Regions from separate parts of the Anoxybacillus sp. P3H1B genome, predicted to be linked through region 3. Evidence: riboswitches for the same ligand, from Rfam matches in the RefSeq annotation. Region 3 holds a riboswitch; each other region holds the start of a gene.
The links. Region 3 has a riboswitch for cobalamin ahead of metE (5-methyltetrahydropteroyltriglutamate--homocysteine S-methyltransferase). Riboswitches for the same ligand answer to the same signal wherever they lie in the genome.
Positions count from the first base shown of each region.

Region 1: linked by a shared signal. The riboswitch ahead of AT864_RS12040 (ferredoxin) and the one ahead of metE (5-methyltetrahydropteroyltriglutamate--homocysteine S-methyltransferase) in region 3 are both predicted to bind cobalamin.
Region 2: linked by a shared signal. The riboswitch ahead of AT864_RS00940 (ABC transporter substrate-binding protein) and the one ahead of metE (5-methyltetrahydropteroyltriglutamate--homocysteine S-methyltransferase) in region 3 are both predicted to bind cobalamin.

Region 1 covers NZ_LPUG01000019.1:30,626-37,284, forward strand. Annotated here, with positions in the region: gene AT864_RS12015 (DNA topoisomerase III) at 1-726, shown strand, start outside; gene AT864_RS12020 (GNAT family N-acetyltransferase) at 872-1,306, opposite strand; gene AT864_RS12025 (phasin family protein) at 1,706-1,996, shown strand; gene ubiB (2-polyprenylphenol 6-hydroxylase) at 2,034-3,710, shown strand; gene rraA (ribonuclease E activity regulator RraA) at 4,197-4,676, shown strand; cobalamin riboswitch at 4,741-4,932, shown strand; gene AT864_RS12040 (ferredoxin) at 5,062-5,451, shown strand; gene AT864_RS12045 (energy-coupling factor ABC transporter permease) at 5,448-6,188, shown strand; gene AT864_RS12050 (energy-coupling factor ABC transporter substrate-binding protein) at 6,192-6,476, shown strand; gene cbiQ (cobalt ECF transporter T component CbiQ) at 6,473-6,659, shown strand, end outside.
Region 2 covers NZ_LPUG01000009.1:123,105-129,763, reverse strand. Annotated here, with positions in the region: gene AT864_RS00950 (ABC transporter ATP-binding protein) at 1-1,711, opposite strand, end outside; gene AT864_RS00945 (PH domain-containing protein) at 2,105-2,719, shown strand; cobalamin riboswitch at 2,934-3,148, shown strand; gene AT864_RS00940 (ABC transporter substrate-binding protein) at 3,285-4,250, shown strand; gene AT864_RS00935 (iron ABC transporter permease) at 4,216-5,268, shown strand; gene AT864_RS00930 (adenosylcobinamide amidohydrolase) at 5,271-6,659, shown strand, end outside.
Region 3 covers NZ_LPUG01000010.1:88,958-95,616, forward strand. Annotated here, with positions in the region: gene prpB (methylisocitrate lyase) at 1-395, opposite strand, end outside; gene AT864_RS03985 (bifunctional 2-methylcitrate dehydratase/aconitate hydratase) at 489-1,937, opposite strand; gene mmgD (citrate synthase) at 2,034-3,140, opposite strand; gene AT864_RS17845 (hypothetical protein) at 3,164-3,406, opposite strand; cobalamin riboswitch at 3,593-3,798, opposite strand; cobalamin riboswitch at 4,261-4,441, shown strand; gene metE (5-methyltetrahydropteroyltriglutamate--homocysteine S-methyltransferase) at 4,743-6,659, shown strand, end outside.

The DNA of each region.
Region 1 (6,659 bases), on a different contig from region 3:
AAAGAAGGCAAAACGCAGCCGCCAAAGCGGTATACAGAAGGTCAATTGATTACGTTGATGAAAACGGCGGGGAAATTTTTAGAAAACGAAGAATTGGAAAAAGTGCTTGCTAAAACGGAAGGTCTCGGTACGGAAGCGACACGGGCTGGCATTATTACGATGTTGAAAAACCGAAAGTATATCGAAGTGAAAAAAAATCAAGTCTATGCTACTGACAAAGCAAAAATTTTAATTGAAGCGATTGGGGATAAGATTTTAGCCTCGCCGGAAATGACCGCAAAATGGGAGCAGCGTTTAAGCGAGATTGGCGAAGGAAAAGCCTCTGCTTCCCTATTTATGGAACAAGTAAAAAAGCTGTCGATAAAAATCATAGAAGATGCAACAGCGATGGCGAAGGATTGGAATTTCTCAGGATTCGATACCGCTTCTATTCAGCGTACAACATCGAAAGCAACGCTTGGCAAACCGATCGGCCAATGCAAGTATTGCGGCGGAACAGTCATTGATAAAGGAGAGTTTTATGGCTGCGCGCATTATGCGAAAACAAAATGCTCATTTACGATCTCAAAGGTGATTCTCGGTAAAAAGATTTCACAAACGAATGTAAAAAAGCTTCTGCAGCACGGAAAGACAGATTTAATCAAAGGATTTAAAAAAGGGGATAAAACATTTAATGCCCATTTAGTGTGGAATGAGCAGGAAAAAAGAATTACTTTTTTGTTTTAACATTATCCACCAAGAAGTCTCCCGTCTCTTTAACGGATTGTAGGTGGGGGAGGCTCATTGCAAAATATTAAAAAATGCTTGCTCCTTTTTCTACCCGGCATAGCTGAGCATGTGCCGGGTAGAAGGCAAACTTAAGCAGCAACCATTAGCAATGGCGAAAGATTTCCATAAACTGATCTGGCTCATGCAGCACTTCAAATCCGAACGGCTGGTAAAGACCATGCGCATCCTTTGTCACTAATAAAAAGCGGCGGATATTGAGAAGATCAGGGTGCTGCAGGACACATTCCACCAGCCACTTGCCAAGCTCTCTGCCGCGATAGGCTTCATCAATAAAAACATCGCATAAATAGGCGAATGTAGCTCCGTCAGTAACCACGCGTGCAAATCCAATCTGTGTCTGGCCGTGAAAAAGAGAAAAGCATAGCGAATGTTCAATCGATTTGATAATCGTTGTTCGTTCCCTTTGATTGGCCCAATAGGACTGAGCCAGAAACTCGCATACGCGGTCCATTTGAATGAGGGCACGATTAGTGGAAATCATCATATCATTTCGTTTATATTCAACGACTTGAAACAAAGCGTTTCCTCCTCCCTATTTCGACGAATTATAAGCGATTTTAAGAAAAAAGGCAATGCTGGGTACTGGGCAAAGGAAAAAAAGCAACGGCTTTGGGCAGTCTATTATATATCGCTTTTTGTTTCCTCCCTTTTATTGGTGTAAGAGCTTCATGCTTTCGCGTGACAAGGACGAACCGAGCCGACGACTCCTTCAATCAGATGATTTATTCGATGTTTATAGCCCGTTTGGCGGAACTTTTCTATTGCTAAAGGCATGACGAATTGAGAGCAACGGCCTTTTGCGGTGGAACAAAAGGCACTGATGTTTGACAGGAGCGAAATTCAAAGGTACATTGAAGCTAACAAACATGAAATGCAAAAGATGTAAAAAACACATAATGAAGGAGGAAGGATAAGAATGGATATGATTAGAAAGATGTTGGCATTTGGTCTTGGTTTGGCGGCTGTCAGCAAAGAGCAAGCAGAGAAGTTGGTGGATGAGCTAGTAAAAAGAGGAGAATTATCTTTAGAAGAGTCAAAAGATGTAATTGATCAATGGATTCGGCAAAAGGAAGAAGGGAAAGCGGAGTTTCAACGCGCTGTGCGTGAGCAGTTTAAACAAATGCTTGATAAACTTGATTTAGCTACAAAAGAGGATATTCGCCAATTAGAAGAACGAATTCAACGCTTGGAGCAGAAAAACGAGTAAATAAAAAGATTTTGGAGCTGCAAAAGGAGACAAACCAATGGCCGGAAAAAGGATGCGTCATGTAAGTCGTTATCGGGAGATCGCTGTCGCTTTGATTCGCCATGGCTTTGGGATCGTAGCGGAGGAAATCGGGTTTTCCCAGTTTCTTTCTCTTCCACAAAGATTATTTTTCGATGCGCAGGAAAAGAATGAAAAAACAATTGGAGAACGAATCAGGCTCGTTTTACAGGAGTTGGGTCCAACTTTCGTGAAGCTGGGGCAGATTGCGAGCACGCGTCCGGATTTAATTCCTGGCCCTATTATTCGGGAATTGGAAAAGCTGCAAGATCAAGTTTCTTCTTTTTCATTTGCCGAAGTCGCACGAACGGTTCATGAGGAATTAGGAAGTGATGTGGATCGATTGTTTCAACAGTTCGAGGCGGTTCCGATTGCGGCCGCTTCGATTGGACAAGTTCATCGAGCCATCTTGCATTCAGGAGAACAAGTCGCTGTTAAAATTCAGCGCCCGAATATCGTCCATATGATTGAAACGGATTTAGAAATTCTGCAAGATTTAGCGATTCTCGCTGAGCGCCGCCTTTCATGGGCCGCGCAATATCAAATCGGCGATATGGTTGAAGAATTCTCGCAATCTCTTCGGGCCGAGCTTGATTATACGATTGAAGCGAGGAATGCTGATAAAATTTTTCAGCAATTTAAACAAGATCCTAGCATTTATGTTCCAAAAGTATTTTGGGAGTATTCAAGCAAAAAAGTGCTAACGATGGAATATGTGGAAGGAATCAAACTTAACGAGTTGGAGCGGCTGAAGGAAAGCGGATATGACTTGAAACATTTGGCCGAACGTCTAACCAAGGCAATTTTGCAGCAAATTTTAAGAGAAGGGTTTTTCCATGGAGATCCTCATCCCGGCAATCTATTCGTATTGCCGGGGGAGGTGATCGCTTTTATTGATTTTGGGATGATCGGGCGTCTGACGCCAGATATGAAATATCACTTTTCTTCGTTAGTGATTGCTTTAATGCGTCATAATACAGATGGGATCATTAAATCGCTGTATCAAATGGGGCTTGTTCCTGAGCATGTCGATGTATCGCGATTGCATGAGGATATCGAACAATTAAGAGAGAAATACTACAATGTTCCGCTCAGCCAAATCAGTCTTGGCGAGGCGCTTCATGATTTGTTTCATGTTGCCTTTCAACACTCTATTCGCATTCCGAAAGATTTAACCCTTCTGGGAAAGACGTTGCTAACAGTGGAAGGCGTAGCAGAGCAGTTAGATCCGGAGCTGAACATTCTCAATATTGCTGAACCATTCGGCCGCCAGCTATTAAAGGAGCGCTTGCATCCTAAACATCTAACCGAAGAAGTGTGGAAGCGCGTGTTCAATTATGGAGAAATGTTGCTGGACTTCCCTAAGAACATGAAGGAGTTAACGGCATTTATTAAACAAGGAAAGCTGCATTTGAAAATGGATATTCCTGAATGGCCGCTTTTTTTAAAAAAATTAGATCAAATTAGTAATCGCTTATCGTTCAGTATTGTGCTGCTGTCCTTCAGCATTATTATGGCAGGGATTATTATTGGCTCTTCTTTAGGTAGGCAATCGACTTTGCTTTGGAAAATTCCAGCAATTGAGATTGGGTTTGGTATCGCCTCTTTGATGTTTTTATGGCTGTTATATTTAATTTATAAATCCGGACGGTTTTAGCTGTTGACCTAATCGCTGGTGGTGGATTACTTGTTTTATTTCTCGTGCTGTATAAAATGGAGAACCACGGTTAGAGGATAGGCCGCTGACTTGTCTCGGTCACGCCAAAGCGTGCTGTCGAAACCTGCTTATATAGGGACTGCCTGCAGAGGCTCGACTAGAATGTGTTACGATAATAATTTTATGTAAACAATCAGGTGTGCTGATGATCCAATAAAAACCATTGGCATTACTTGATTCCAAGCTTTTCTGCCGTAGTCGGCAAGCAAATGACTTGCCGACTGGGCATGCATATGGCAGAAAAGCTTGTGTCTAGCTCAATCATTCCATATTTTTAGTAAAATGATCATCCACACTTGCGGGAAACCATATTAGTTCTTCTTATTTCACCGTTCCTCTGTTTTTTTTTGACGGATTTTGCAGGATTTTTTTTCAAAATGTCAAAAGGATTTAATAGACAAAGAAAAATGAGGGAAGGGAAATTAAATGAAGACAGCAGATTTATGTGATCAATTTTTGTCGGAGCTGCAAGTGTGCCAATTACCGTTGCATTCTTATGGCGGAAAAACAGAGTTTTCCGGACCGATTGCCACTGTTGAGGTATTCGAGGACAATGTGCTCGTTCGCGAAGCGCTAGAAACCATTCCGGCAGGCACGGTGTTAGTTGTTGATGGAAAAGGTTCGCGAAATTGTGCATTGCTCGGAGATCGTCTGGCACAAATCGCTTGTGAACGAGGACTTGTAGGCGTGATTGTCCATGGTTGCATTCGCGATTCAGCTGAAATTGCGCAAATGCCGCTTGGCGTAATCGCTCTTGGGACATGCCCTGTCAAAAGCAAAAAAGAAGGGAAAGGGGCGCGTGATCGCGTTCTTGAATTCGGGGGCGTACATTGGGAGCCGGGCGCGCATGTGTATGTTGATAGCGATGGAGTTGTTGTCGCTAAAACAAAACTGTTCGAAAAATAAAAATGGTTGACTTTTTTCGAAAATTCATCATATCATTGTGGAGGAACAACTGAATCATTGAATCGTTTGCTAAAGCAAGTAAGGTGCCTTTCTCTATTGGGACAGGCTTAAAAGGGAAGTACGGTGAAAAGCCGTCACGGTACCCGCCACTGTGATGAGGAGCTTCATTGCATCATGTCACTGAAGGAAACTTCGGGAAGGCGCAATGAAGCGATGATTCTAAGTCAGGAGACCTGCCTTATTTGCTCGGCCGGATACCTACGGGATTATAGGTAGACGTGCGGGGGAATGGTATACATATGCATTTGTGATTGGCCGTATGCATTTTTCTGCACCTCTATCGATAGAGGTGCTTTTTTATTTCATCAAAAAGGAGAGGATCGGTGTGACAACGTGGAATTTAACTGGAGTAAAGCATCACATATTGATCTGTAACGGCGGCAGCTGCATGCGAAAAGGCGGAGAGGAGGTGACAATCGCCATTCGTGATGAAATTGCGCGGCTGGAATTGGACAGCACTGTACACACAACGAGAACGCGCTGCAATGGCCGCTGTAATGATGCGTGCGTCGTAATCGTGTATCCGCAAGGAGTTTGGTACAAGGGGGTGACGCCGGATAAAGGAAGAGAGCTTGTCCAAACACATTTAAAAGATGGGGATCCTTTAAAAGATATTGTCACCTATCAGTATGGAGAAGATGGATTATCGATGTGCCATCCAACAGCTGCGGTTGGCATTACTAAAAAAGCTAGCATCAAGGAGGAGAGGGTATGAAGCAATGGAAGTTTCTGCTGCTGCTATGTGGCCTTGTTGTTTATTTTACTGTCAATAGCGGCACACCAGCCTATGCTATGCATATTATGGAAGGATTTTTGCCGATGAAATGGGCGCTATTTTGGTGGATTGTTTTTCTGCCGTTTTTCATCGCAGGAGTGCGAGCGCTGATGAAGATCACAAAGCGCCATCCTGAATTAAAATTGTTGATTGCGCTTTCAGGAGCTTTTACCTTTGTACTTTCGGCGTTAAAAATCCCATCGGTGACAGGCAGCAGCTCCCATCCGACTGGAGTCGGGCTCGGGGCCGTCTTATTTGGTCCGCTAACGATGACGGTGATGGGGAGCATCGTTCTTTTATTCCAAGCGTTACTACTGGCGCATGGGGGATTGACGACATTAGGAGCGAACGCGGTGTCCATGGCGGTATGCGGTCCGCTAGTAGCATACGGGGTGTATCGTTTAGGAAAAAGGTATAACATTTCGCAGCGATTTGTCATTTTTTTAGCCGCTTTTCTTTCTGACTTGGCCACATATGTAGTTACATCATGGCAATTGGCGCTTGCTTTTCCCGACACAACAGGAGGAGTAGCAGCTTCATTTCTTAAATTTGCCGGAATTTTTGCGATTACGCAAATACCGCTCGCGATCACCGAAGGGCTGCTGACTGTTGTTGTGTGGAACTTTTTATCTACTTACAGCAGTCGAGAGCTGAATCAACTTCAGAAAGGAGCCTAGCAGATGAAGCGAAATCTATTGCTTATTGTTCTTGCTTTTGTATTAGCTGTCGCTCCCTTGCTATTGGTTCGCAATTCGGATTTTGGCGGTACAGATGATCAAGCGGAAAAAGCGATTCAAACGATCGTCCCGGATTATAAGCCTTGGTTTGAGACGATCTTTTCACCGCCGGGTGGGGAAGTGGAAACATTGTTATTTTCTTTGCAAGCCGCGCTTGGCGCCGGGGTGATTGGCTATATTATCGGCGTTTATAAAGGTCGAGCCGGTCGAAGAGATGAAGCGGAATGATTCGGCATTTTGACATGATTGCCTATCATAATCGTCTGCGCCGTCTGCGGCCTGAACAAAAGACTTTATTCTCTTTTCTCTTGCTTTTGAACACTATGGTAGGAAGCAGAGGAACGCATCTTTTTATTATTTTCTGGCTAGCCATATGGACGATTGGGTATGCAGGTGTTTCTTGGAAAGTAT
Region 2 (6,659 bases), on a different contig from region 3:
TATTTTTTTGCATTTCTTCATGAAGATGCAATTGTTGGATGGCGAATTCTCGATAAAGCGCATGGGTGGCAAACAGCTCTTGATGCGTCCCCATTCCCGTAATCTCGCCTTTTTCCATGAAAATGATTTGATCAGCGTTGATGACCGTCGATAATCGATGGGCAATCACGATCGTCGTTCGCCCTTTCATTAAGTTTTGCAGCGCTTTTTGCACCGCCATTTCCGATTGGCTGTCGAGGTTGGACGTGGCTTCGTCCAATAATAAAATGCGCGGGTTGCGCAGCAGCGCGCGGGCGATGGCGATGCGTTGGCGCTGCCCGCCGGAAAGCTTGATGCCTCTCTCGCCGACCTCTGTTTCATATTTTTGTGGCAATTCTTCAATAAACGGAGAAGCATAGGCCATGTCGGCTGCCCATTTTAATCCTTCGTCACTTACTTGATGATCAAGCCCGTAGCAAATATTGTCACGAATCGTTCCAGCGATAAGCGGACTTTCTTGAGATACATAACCAATTTGCTGGCGCCATGAAGATAAAGAAAGGGCATGAATAGGTTTCTCGCCGAGAAAAATGCTGCCGCTTGTCGGTGTATAATACCGCTCTAAGATGGAAAAGAACGTCGTTTTTCCTGAACCGCTCGGGCCGACGATCGCTGTCACTTTTCCCGGTTCAATCGTAAAGTTTACGTTCTTTAAAATCGGTTCACCGTTTTCATATGAAAACGATAAATGATTGACATGGATCGGTTCATCAATGCGAGCGACTTCTTCTCCAGACAGATAGTCTTCTTCCTGCTCGCGCAGCGTGGCTATGATGCGTTGTGTGGCTCCCATCGCTTTTTGCAATTGTGTAAAGAAAGTACTGAATGCAGCAAGCGGCATGACCATCTGGAAAAGATATAAAATGTAAGCAACGAGCCCTCCGGCCGTCATTGCCCCTGTAGAAACCCGATATCCGCCAAAGCCGAGAATGACAACAAGCAGAAGCATAAGCACAATTCCCATCAATGGCATGACCATGGCCTGAACTTTTGCTTCCTTCAATCCATAGCGAAATAAATGCGAAATGCCTTTTTTTCCTTTTTCATATTCAAGCTGTTCGGCATTGGATGATTTCACAAGGCGAATTTCTGACAGCACTTGTGTAATAAAAGCAGTAAATTGCGCCGTTTCATCCTGCAGCCTTTTAGAGTTTTTAAACATTTGTCTTCCTAACGGGATCATAATGCTAACGGCTAGTGGAAGCAGAATAAAGATAATCAACGTCATTTTCCAATCTAAGTACAGCAATAATGCGACAGAGCCGGTTATGGAAATAATGCCATTGAAAAAGTTGGCTGTATGCTCTGTAATTAATCCTTTCACAATAGCGGTATCATTTGTAATTCGGCTAACCGTTTCCCCTGTACGATGACGATCATAGTACGGAATGGTCAAATGCAGCAGCTTCTGCCATACTTGTTCTCTTAGTCTGGATACAACCGTTTCTCCTGTATAGTTAATCAAGTAGATGGAGAAGCCGCTAGCGATCGTTTGCGCAATAAAGGCGCCAACAAGCAAAATGATCGTCGTTTTATTTAATGATGAAACGGTGAAGCCATCGATCATTTTTTTCGTAAATAGCGGAATCGTTAAGCTGACGATGGAAGACGCCACGCTTAAGAATAGCGCAATAATCATGATCATTTTAGGCGGCTTCGTTGCTTGAATCATCCAGATAAACGAGCGCCAGTCTGCTTTTTCTTCTAATGATTGCTTTTGCACGATTTGATCACCACTCTTTTTGCTATGATTTTTATGCTGTCGTGTATGTATTGTACTTGATGTTTATGAACAGAATATGAACTTTGGGACATCATCATAAATATATTATAGCACTCGCATCGTCTCTTGATCCTGTGACAAGGCACGGAGGTTTCAGCGAAGAATGACGTTTATAAAAAGTTGTATTGGACAGTGTTCTATGATTTGCCTCCATCTGTTAAAAAAGGATTGTGCTTTTGAATCGGCTATAAATCCATTTTTTATTTTTTCTGTTTATCGGATCTGGAAAGCAAATGGATGGTATAATGGGATTGTAAGAAAAGAAAGGGGAGGAGATGCTGGATGTTTGGCAAAGTTGCTGCTGATGTTCTCGGATTAAGTGATATCGGCTCTGTCATTAAACCCGAAAATTATGATAAAGTGGACGCAGACGATTATGTGATGCATGAAGATGGAGAAAAGATTTATTTTTTGATTAAGTCCAAATCAGATGAATATTGCTTTACTAACCGAGCGCTTATTCATTTAGATGGGACGAGCGCGACAAGTAAAAAGCGAACGCTGCGCCGTTATGATTACTATAAGCATCCAATTGCCGGCGTATCGCTTGAGACGGCAGGCACGGTCGATTTAGATGTAGAGATTAAATTTACTATCGGATCGGAGCACTATTCGATTGATGTGCATAAAAAGCATCTGGAAGAAGTGAAAGATTTATATAAAGCACTTTTAAAAATTTCAGAAATTTGCCATGAAAATGAAACGACGCTCGACTTTGCGCGAAAAAGTCTCGATGTTGCCTCCTCCGTGCTAGGGCGTGTCGCCAGCACTCCAAACAGCATTGCTGAACAGTTTAAAGAGCTAAATCAAATCGCGTTCAACTGGCTTGTTGAGACTAAGAAGCAGTATACAGTGAAAGATTTTGGGGATGTATTTGAACGCTATATTAACAATTAATAGCGATCCAAACGACTCGAATGGCGATAAACTGCTGTTCGAGTCGTTTTTGCGGTAAGTCGGTGGATGTGCTTTCATCACGCCAATGCGTTAAAAAATGAGATCCGTATAAGTAGAGACGGGAAAAATGGCGAATTCCGTCATTTTTTTGTTGCCAAACAGCCTTTCGTCCTTTAATATTGTAACTGTCAATTGTTCGATTATTTTTTACAATTGTATATCGATGCAGAAGGGTGCCGAAGTGAGCGAATCGCTAATAGGCTTAATAGGGAATCTGGTGCGAATCCAGAACTGTCCCCGCAACTGTAAATGCTGACGAAATGAAATAACCACTGTGCGGTATTGATGGGCAAGCTGTTGGCCGCATGGGAAGGTTCAAAGTAGGATGAAGCATAAGTCAGTAGACCTGCCCTGACTGCTCGATGTTTCCAATCTTCGGGGGGTGAGATGGCGAAACGGCAAAAGGTGGTTATTATGCTGCCACAACTCTATGGTTTGTCGTTTCTTGCTCATTCCGTCCGGGATGGGCATTTTTTAATTTATATGTGCAGGAGGAGAAACCATGATGAAGCAACTGAGGTATTATACGTGGCTGCTTGTGTTGATGCTGACGTTCGGCCTTCTTGCCGCGTGCGGTAATCAAGAAACAGACAAATCCACTCATTCATCCAATGCGAAGCAAGAAGCAACAGCTGCTTTCCCGGTAACCGTTAAGGACGGATTAGGGGAAGAGGTCACGATTCAGTCCGAACCGAAAAAAATCGTTTCGTTAATTCCGAGCAATACGGAAATTGCCTATGAACTTGGTTTAGGAGAGAAAATTGTTGGAGTCAGTGATTTTGATAACTATCCGGAAGATGTAAAAAATAAAGAAAAAATTGGCGGCATGGAGTTTAACGTGGAGAAAATTATTTCACTCAAGCCTGATTTAGTGCTTGCCCACGCATCGAGTGCCCATAATTCGCGGGACGGCCTGCAGCAGCTGAAGGATGCGGGAATTACAGTGCTTGTTGTGAACGATGCCAAAACATTTGATGATGTTTACCATTCGATCCAATTAATTGGACAAGCAACAGGGACAACGAAAAAAGCCGATCAAATTGTTAACCAGATGAAATCAAAGCTTGAAGCCATCAAGGAAAAAGCAAAAAACGTGAAAAATCCGGTAAAAGTATGGGTGGAAGTGCAGCCGGCGCCACAAATTTATACAGCAGGAAAGGGAACATTTATCAATGACATGCTGCAAGCGATTTCAGCAGAAAACGTGGCTGGCGATCAAGAAGGATGGCCGATGTTTACGGAAGAAAAAGCGGTAGCGCTCAATCCGGATGTAATTGTTGTCACGTATGGAGACTATGTGAAAGATGCTGTAAAGCAAGTGATGGCACGACCGGCGTGGAAGGACGTTTCGGCGGTTAAAAATCAACGCGTATATGAGGTGAATTCTGATTTAGTCACAAGATCAGGCCCACGCCTTGTTGAAGGGGTAGAGGAACTTGCCAAAGTCATTTATCCGGAAATCTTTAAATAATATAATTGCCTACGTCATCGCTCTTACGGCGGTGGTCGTGTGCATGTTGTTAGGGATATCGATAGGCTCACTATCGATTCCCTTTTCGTCTATTATTGACATTTTTTTAGAGCAATGGTGGGGAATTGCGCCGTCCCCTGACATTCCTGATACGCTTGTGCAAATTGTGATGGCCATCCGCTTGCCGCGCGTTGTTTTGGCTTTTTTAGTCGGCGCTTCCCTTTCGTTGGCGGGAGCGGCGTTTCAAGGATTGCTAAAAAATCCATTGGCTGATCCTTATACGCTTGGAGTATCATCGGGCGCGTCAGTCGGAGCGGTCGTCGTTTTGTTCTTTCATCTGCAATTGCCGTGGTTTGGATCGTTTACATTACCGATCATGAGCATTGCGTTTGGATTGCTGACTCTTTTTCTCGTTTTGTTTTTTACTCGCGCCGTCGATCCGCGCATGTCAGTGGAAACGATCATTTTAACCGGAATTATTTTCAGCGCATTTTTCAGCGCGTTGATCTCGCTTATGATTGCGCTGACAGGAGAGGAACTGCGGCAAATTATTACTTGGTTGATGGGAAGCGTCGCGATGCGAAGCTGGAAATATGTTGTCATGATGCTTCCGTTTTTTATAATAGGATGTTTGCTGTTATTAGTGAATCACCGCGAGTTAAACGCTTTTGCCTTTGGTGAAGAGGCAGCTGCTCACATAGGTGTCCATGTTGCCAAGCGCAAGCTGGTCATTTTAATCGGCGCTTCCTTATTAACAGGGGCGGCTGTTGCTGTGTCGGGGGCGATTGGCTTTGTGGGCTTGGTCGTTCCTCATATGATTCGTCTTGTTGCGGGACCGAATCATCGCTTGCTTTTACCGCTATCGCTTTTATACGGGGGCGCTTTTTTAGTGCTAGCCGATTTAGCGGCGCGAACCATGATTTCACCGAGTGAATTGCCGATCGGCATCATTACTTCGTTAATTGGCGCACCTTTGTTTGCGGGGTTATTTTTAAATAGAATGAAAAGGAAGACGTGAAAATGATGTTAAACGTTCATGATGTTTCCTATCAATACGGAGAAAAAGCGGTGTTGCAGAACATTACCTTCACTGTGGAACAAGGACAGTTTTTTGGAATTTTAGGACCTAACGGCAGCGGCAAAACAACATTATTAAAGCTGTTAAGCAGAGAGCTTTCTTTACAAAAGGGGACCATTACACTGAACGCCGTCCCGCTTGCTTCCTTTTCGTCAAAAGAACTGGCGCGCCTTGTCGCTGTTCTCCCGCAAAGCGCCGATTCAGCATTTGGCTATACTGTCAAAGAAACGGTAGAGTTAGGACGCTATGCCCATCAAACAGGGTTATTTCCAACATGGACAGAGGAGGATGAACAGGCGGTAGCCGAAGCGCTTGAACAAGTGGGGATGGCACATAAAGAACAGGAAACCATCGACCGTTTAAGCGGTGGAGAAAGGCAGCGCGTCTATTTAGCAAGAGCGCTTGCCCAAAAGCCGAGCTTGCTTTTTCTCGATGAACCGACCAACCACATGGATATTGCCCAACAAATCAAACTGCTAGATCAATTAAAAAAATGGACAGAAGAAAATCAGTTAACGGTTGTAGCCATTTTTCATGATATGAATCTAGCTAGCTTATATTGTGACCGGCTTTTGTTGCTTCATGAAGGAAAGATGGCGGGACTCGGCGAACCAAGCGATATGATTGAAGAAAAACAATTAGAAACCGTATTTCAAGCGTCTGTGCGGCGTCAAGCGCATCCCGTTGTGTCCAAGCCGCTTCTCACGTTTGTTCCTCAGACCTATTCCGATACGAGGCAACAGAACGATTCCTTAAGTGCGTTAACGATTGCTCAAGACGGCGAACAGATTGTCATTACCACACCGCAGCCTTTTAAAGTGCTGTCATCGGCTGTGGTTGGCGCTGGTTTTCAATGGGCTACACACTTTGTGAATAGACATGTGCCGAAGCATTATCGCTGTGATGATCCAGAGACAGAAATGAAGCAATATTTACAATCCCATTCTTTTGCCGTGCATCGTACCATTGGCATGATGACCGCTGTCTATTTAGAGGATGCCGTATGGATAAAGAGCAGCGAAGAGGAAGTGCCATTATTCGTGATGGTGACCGCGGGCGTTGGAAATGCGGTGGATGCTGCAAAAGCGTGGGAAAAAAGGGAGACAGCGGAAGGAATCGGTACGATTAACGTATTTATTTTTATTGATGGCCAATTAAATGAGACAGCATTTGTACAGGCCATGATGACGACAACGGAAGCGAAAGTGAAAGCGTTATATGATGCACACGTACTTGATCCGGAAACACATACGCTGGCTACTGGCACATCCACTGATTGCATTGCCATTGCCTCATCACAAACAGGACGCTTGTTTGAGTATGCTGGAACG
Region 3 (6,659 bases):
AAATGGCCGCATTTTTTTGGCAGTTCCTGATCTTCGATTTGCACGGCAGCCACACGTGCTTCCACCATTTCTTTTGCTGTGCGTGCCGTGTTAAGAATGCCGCCAAACCCTGTATCAATATCCACTAGCAACGGCAAATTGGTCGCACGAACTAGCTCTCGTGCTCGCTGTGCCACTTCTTCTGAAGTAATAATGCCTAAATCAGGAAGCCCACGGCTGGCGGTAAACGCTGCTCCTGATAAATAAAGAGCTTGAAAGCCGACTTTTCTGGCAATAAGGGCCGCCATTCCGTCATGAGCGCCTGGAATTTGCAAAATTTCCGGGGCGTTCATTAAATAGCGAAATCGTTCGGCAAGTTCGTGTTGTGTTGATTCACGTTCGACAATCCAAACCAAAGGAGCTCCCTCCCTTTCCAATGAATTTTTCAAGGCATAAGCATTCATTTTCTCCTAGCTTCAAGAGAAACCTGCTTTAGTATTTTTAAATGATTAAATGACAAATAAATCGACAAATTCATGTACAGGGGTAGCTGCGAGCCGGTCTTGATCGAGAGAAATGTCTAAGATGCGGTCAATCTGTTTTTTTGGAAAACGTGTTTCAAGGTTTTTCGTGTATTTTTCTAATAACTTAGGGATTGCTTCCTGGCGGCGGAAACGATGTCCGATCGGATATTCGCGGACGATTTGCCTTGTTTCGCTGCCATTCTGAAAGCGAATTTGTACGGCGTTAGCAATCGAACGCTTTTCTGGATCAAGATAGTCACGGCTGTATTGTTTATTTTCGATAACGGTCATTTTCTCGCGAAGCGCATCGATTCTTGGATCTTTCGCGATTTCGTCTTCATAGTGATCAGCCGTTAAATCTCCGTAGATAAGACCGACCGCTGTGATGTATTGAAGGCAATGGTCGCGATCGGCAGGATTATGCAATGGCCCGGTTTTATCAATAATGCGGATGGCTGATTCATGGGTTGTAATGATAATCTCCTCAATTTCGTCCAGGCGATCCTTCACTTCAGGATGGAGCTCAATGGCGCACTCGACTGCTGTTTGGGCATGGAACTCAGCAGGATAAGAAATTTTGAAAAGAACATTCTCCATTACATATGATCCAAGAGAACGAGCAAGCTTCAACTTTTGCCCTTTGAATAGCACATCTTCAAATCCCCAATTTGGTGCGGAAAGAGCAGTTGGATATCCCATTTCACCTGTTAAAGACATGAGTGCAAGACGAACAGCTCGACTTGTTGCATCTCCAGCAGCCCACGATTTTCGCCATCCTGTATTTGGGGCGTGACGATATGTACGCAGGCTGGAGTTATCGAGCCAAGCATTCGATAGGGCATTGATTATTTCTTCGCGTCCCCCGCCGAAAAGCTTGGTGACAACAGCTGTCGACGCCACTTTAACGAAGAGTACATGGTCTAATCCTACGCGATTTAAACTATTTTCCAGTGCAAGCACTCCTTGAATTTCATGGGCCTGAATCATCGCTTTCAGCACATCGCTCATGTTCAGCGGCTTTTTTGCTTGCGAAATATTGCGGCGGCTTACGTAATCAGCAGCGGCTAAGATGCCCCCGAGATTATCAGAAGGGTGTCCCCATTCCGCAGCTAGCCATGTATCATTATAGTCAAGCCAGCGAATCATGCAGCCGATATTAAATGCACCTTGGACGGGATCAAGAACAAAAGAAGTTCCGGGAATGCGGCAGCCGTTAGGAACGACGGTCCCTGGCACAATGGGGCCTAACAGTTTTGTGCATTCCGGATAGCGGAGTGCAAGAATGCCGCAGCCTAACGTGTCCAATAGGACATAGCGAGCTGTTTCGAATGCTTCATGACTTTCGATTTTTCCGTTAAGAACATAATCCGCAATTTGAACAAGCAATTCGTCTGTTTGTTGTTTTTCATTATTTTTTATTAAAACTTCACTCATGAATCTCTTCCTTTCTAGACTCCATTTATATTATGATAAAAAGAAGAGGAATTGCTGGCCCCAATTCCTCTTCGGGTGAGCGTTTAATCTGCTTTTTCAGTTCACTTGCAGGTGGCGCTCTCCGACATATTTGACGCGAGGGCGGTATAGCCGGTTATTGTTATGCTGTTCAATCACGTGGGCGCAAAGGCCGGCGGTTCGGGCACTAAAGAAAATCGGTGTGTAAAGCTCAATTGGAATACCAAGCAAATAATAGACAGGAGCAGCATAGTAATCTAGATTTGGATAGAGTCCTTTTTCTTCTCTCATAATTGTTTCTCCCGCCTCGCACATTTCGAGCAGAGTCGTGTCGCCGCGGACTTCGCTAAGCTCTTGAAGCGCCTTTTTCATAAGCAAGGCTCGTGGATCCATCTTTTTCATGTATACGCGATGACCAAATCCCATAATTCGTTCCTTATTGGCTAGCTTTTGATAGAGCAGCTGTTTGTATTTTTCTGGCGATTCCGCTTCTTTGAGCATATACATAACGGCCTCGTTGGCTCCTCCATGAAGATGCCCCTTTAACGATGACACAGCCCCTGTCAATGCTCCGTACAAATCGGCGTGGGTGGAGGAAATGACCCGCGCTGTAAATGTCGAGTTTGGCAGCTCATGTTCAATATAAGCGATGAGCGAACGGTCAAATATTTTCACTTCCAGCTCGCTTGGTTGCTTCCCTGTCAGCATATATAGAAAATTGGCGCTGTAAGAGAGTTCTTGGTGCGATGGAACGACTGGCTGGTTATGCAACAAGCGATGGCTGCTTGCAATAATGGCAGGTACTTGAGCCAAAAGCTTAATCGCTTTTTCTTTATTAGCCGCTTCTGTTCGTTCATCGAGATGTGGGTCAAAGCTGGCTAAAACGGAAATACCGGTTCGCAGTGCATCCATCGGATGGGTAGTTTGCGGCAGCTGCTTCAAAATTTTCACCAGTTCTTGCGGCAGTGTTCTTTGTGTGTGAAGCTGCATTTCAAAGCGCTCTTTTTCTGGCTGTGACGGTAGTTTTCCTTCAATAAGCAGATGTGCTGCCTCGGTATATGTTTTGGTTTCTACAAGCTTGATCAGATCATATCCCCGGATGACGATTTCTTCATTCTCCACATCAAGAAATGAAATTTTCGTTTCAGCCGCTATGATTTCTTCTAATCCTGGACGAAATTCCAAAAAGATCCCTCCTTAATTTAAAATCATTTGCTTTCGTCGGCCGACTCCTTGCTGAAAACAAGTTCTTGTCGTATTTCTTGATATGCTTGCTGCAAATTAGCACGGCATGATGGCTGTTCTGACAAAGGGAGGCGGACGGCAATTTCCGATTGATAATGATCGTACAGATCCATTAAAGAAACGGGTGGATGTATTGTAAAATTGTTCATGACCGTTTGCTTAAACGCTTCCAAAAAATATTGCTTTGTTCCGAATGTGTTGTGCATGATGTCTGTCCTTTCGTTCTCAAGTTCCAATACGATTCGAATGATGGACATGCGCTTGAAGCAAATAAAAAAAGCATCTTCGCAAATGAAGATGCTGAAAAAGCGCATACGATCCCCTATGAAAAACATATACAAAAAAACATATGTTTTTTCCGCTTCCTCAACACCCCCTATCCTCGTAGGTTTTTGGTGTGGACCGAATCAGGCAGGTCTCCTGGCTTATGTTCATCGCTTCCTAGCCCCTTCCCGTTGATATGTCAAGCATTCAACAGTGGTTTTGGCAGGTTGCTCCCATTTACAGTTGCGGGACAGCGTCGGATTTGCACCGAACTTCCCTTTTAAACCGGTCAAGCGCTCTTTTGCTTACCGATACCTGATCCTAACCAAAGTTATTCAATTTTCAAGTTCACTATATCATATTTTTTCTGAGACGAAAACAAAAAAATTCTTAACTTTCTAACAGGTGGCCTGGGCTGCTTCCGACAGTGTTCGATCATGAAAGTTATCTAGATATAACTTAAGGATGAAAAATGAGAAGGTGATGCTCCGATTTCGACGGTTGAGCATTCGAACAACACGGTCTACAGCTTATTGGTTGATACTTGTTACGCTTTGAAACTGGAATGCTCTTTTTGAATGGTTAATCTTAATAAAAGCGATCGACTTCTGTCGAAATTAGATTTGCGCCATGAATCAGAAGACTTAATCTCCTTGACAATTTTTTCGAAGAATGATAGGGTTATTGTAAAATTTTTCTGATACTTCATGACAGGCTTAGAATGGAGGTTTGAAGCGTTTTTTTCTTGGCGAACAAGAAAATAAATGTGGGAACAGGTTCCAAAGGTGAGTCAAGACTAAATGGCCCAGTCCAAGGCTCCCTGCGGATGAAAAGGGAAGACCGGTGAGATTCCGGCACGGTCCCGCCACTGTAATAGAGGAGCTTTCCGCTTTACTGCCACTGATCAAAGATTGGGAAGGCGAGCGGAAAGCAATGATCCTTAAGTCAGGAGACCTGCCTGTTCTGACAACACTGCTTTTACCTACGGAGGATAGGGAGGTGTTCATCATGGACAAAGGGATTAATCCTTTTTTATGGCATTTCTAGCTTCCGTTGGAGCGTTAGGAATGCTTTTTTATTATTCGGAAAAAGAAATATGACGTCAAATCGCGGTGAATGCGGGGAGATGTGAGGAGAAGAGCAACTCAGCTGGAAGGATGAACGGGAAACCGAGCCATCGAATGGACAACATAGATTTCCTATCAGGCAAGTCCCGCCTAAAGATCAGGTAGAGAGTGGAAAAACGATAAAAATAAAATGATAGGAGAGAGTGAGGAAATGAAATCAAGCAATCTTGGCTATCCACGTATTGGGGAAAAACGAGAGTGGAAAAAAGCATTAGAATCTTTCTGGAATGGAGAGATAGACGAAAAAATTTTTTTGGACACGATGCAGTCCATTCGTCTAAACCATATCAAAAAGCAGCGGGAAATAGGGATTGATCTTGTGCCGGTTGGCGACTTTACCCTTTATGATCATATGCTTGATACAGCGGCTATGTTTGGTTTCATTCCTGAACGTTTCGATTATCAGGGGGGAGAGGTTCCTCTCTCAGTTTATTTCGCGATGGCGCGCGGCAATGAAAAAGCACCAGCATGCGAAATGACGAAATGGTTTAACACCAATTATCATTACATTGTTCCAGAATGGAGCAAGGAACAAAGCTCCCGCCTGCATATAACAGAAAACAAACCATTAAAGGATTTTCGGGAAGCGAAGGAGAAATTAGGAGTTGAAGGAAAGCCTGTTTTGATCGGACCTTATACGTTTATGAAGCTTTCCAAAGGCTATGATGAAAAGCAATTTTCCTATTTTCTATCATTGCTGCTTCCGCTTTATGAGCAAATACTAAAGGAGCTGGAGCGCGAGGGGGTAAAATGGATACAGATTGATGAACCCATTCTTGCTACTTCCTTAACCAAAAAAGAGATGGAGGAATTTGTATCTGTTTATGAGCGGTTGCCTCAAGCTGCTCCTAACTTAAAGATGATGTTGCAGACATACTTTGAGGCAGTAGACTGGTATGAAGAACTAATGAAGCTTCCTGTTAGCGGGATTGGCCTTGATTTTGTTTATGGCCTAGAGAAAAATTTGCGCCATTTATCGAAGAGCGGTTTTCCAGAAGATAAAGTGCTAGCGGCAGGGGTGATTGATGGACGCAATATTTGGCGGACCGACCTGTCGGCAGCCAGCCGTCTCGTGGAAAAAATTTTGCATTCTGTCCCATCTGAACGGTTATGGCTGCAGCCATCAAATAGCTTGCTGCATGTCCCTGTTACGACAACATACGAAAAAACATTGCCTTTGAACTTGCAGCAGATGCTGGCATTTGCTGATGAAAAGCTGGAGGAGCTTGTGTATTTAACAGAACGATTCATCGATGGCGAAGGAAAGCGCGCTCATTATTATGCTCAAAATCAACAAGCGCTTCATTTATGGAAAAAGGATGCTTCAAGATATAATGCGAACGTGCACAAGGAGTGCGAGAACCTAACGAAGGCGCAGCTTGAGAGAGCATCATCCTATTTGGTACGGCAAAAGAAGCAGCAAGAAATAAGCCAGCTTCCAATATTGCCAACGACGACAATTGGCAGTTTTCCACAGACAGCAGAAGTGCGGAAAGCGCGCCAAAAGCTCAAAAAAGGCGAGTGGAGCCAGCCGCAATATGAGCGCTTTATTGAAGCAGAAATTAAGAGATGGATCGATATTCAAGAAAAAATAGGATTAGATGTTTTGGTGCACGGTGAATTTGAAAGAACCGATATGGTCGAGTTTTTCGCCGAAAAATTAGGGGGCTTTGCCTTTACTGAAAATGGATGGGTGCAATCATATGGTTCGCGCTGCGTTCGCCCGCCGATTATATACGGCGATGTCGAATTTTTGCAGCCGATGACGGTTAAGGAAAGTGTATACGCACAATCGTTAACAGAAAAAATAGTTAAAGGAATGCTCACAGGTCCTGTCACTATTTTAAATTGGTCATTTGTTCGTGATGATCTGCCTCGACATAAAGTAGCGGAGCAAATTGCCCTTGCGTTGCGAAACGAAATCAAAGCACTAGAGGAATCAGGAATTTCAGTCATTCAAGTGGATGAGCCCGCTTTGCTTGAGGGACTTCCGCTAAAAGAAGAAAAGAAGCAGGAATATTTAGAGTGGGCTGTACGGATGTTTCGTGTAGCCACTTCCATTGTAAAG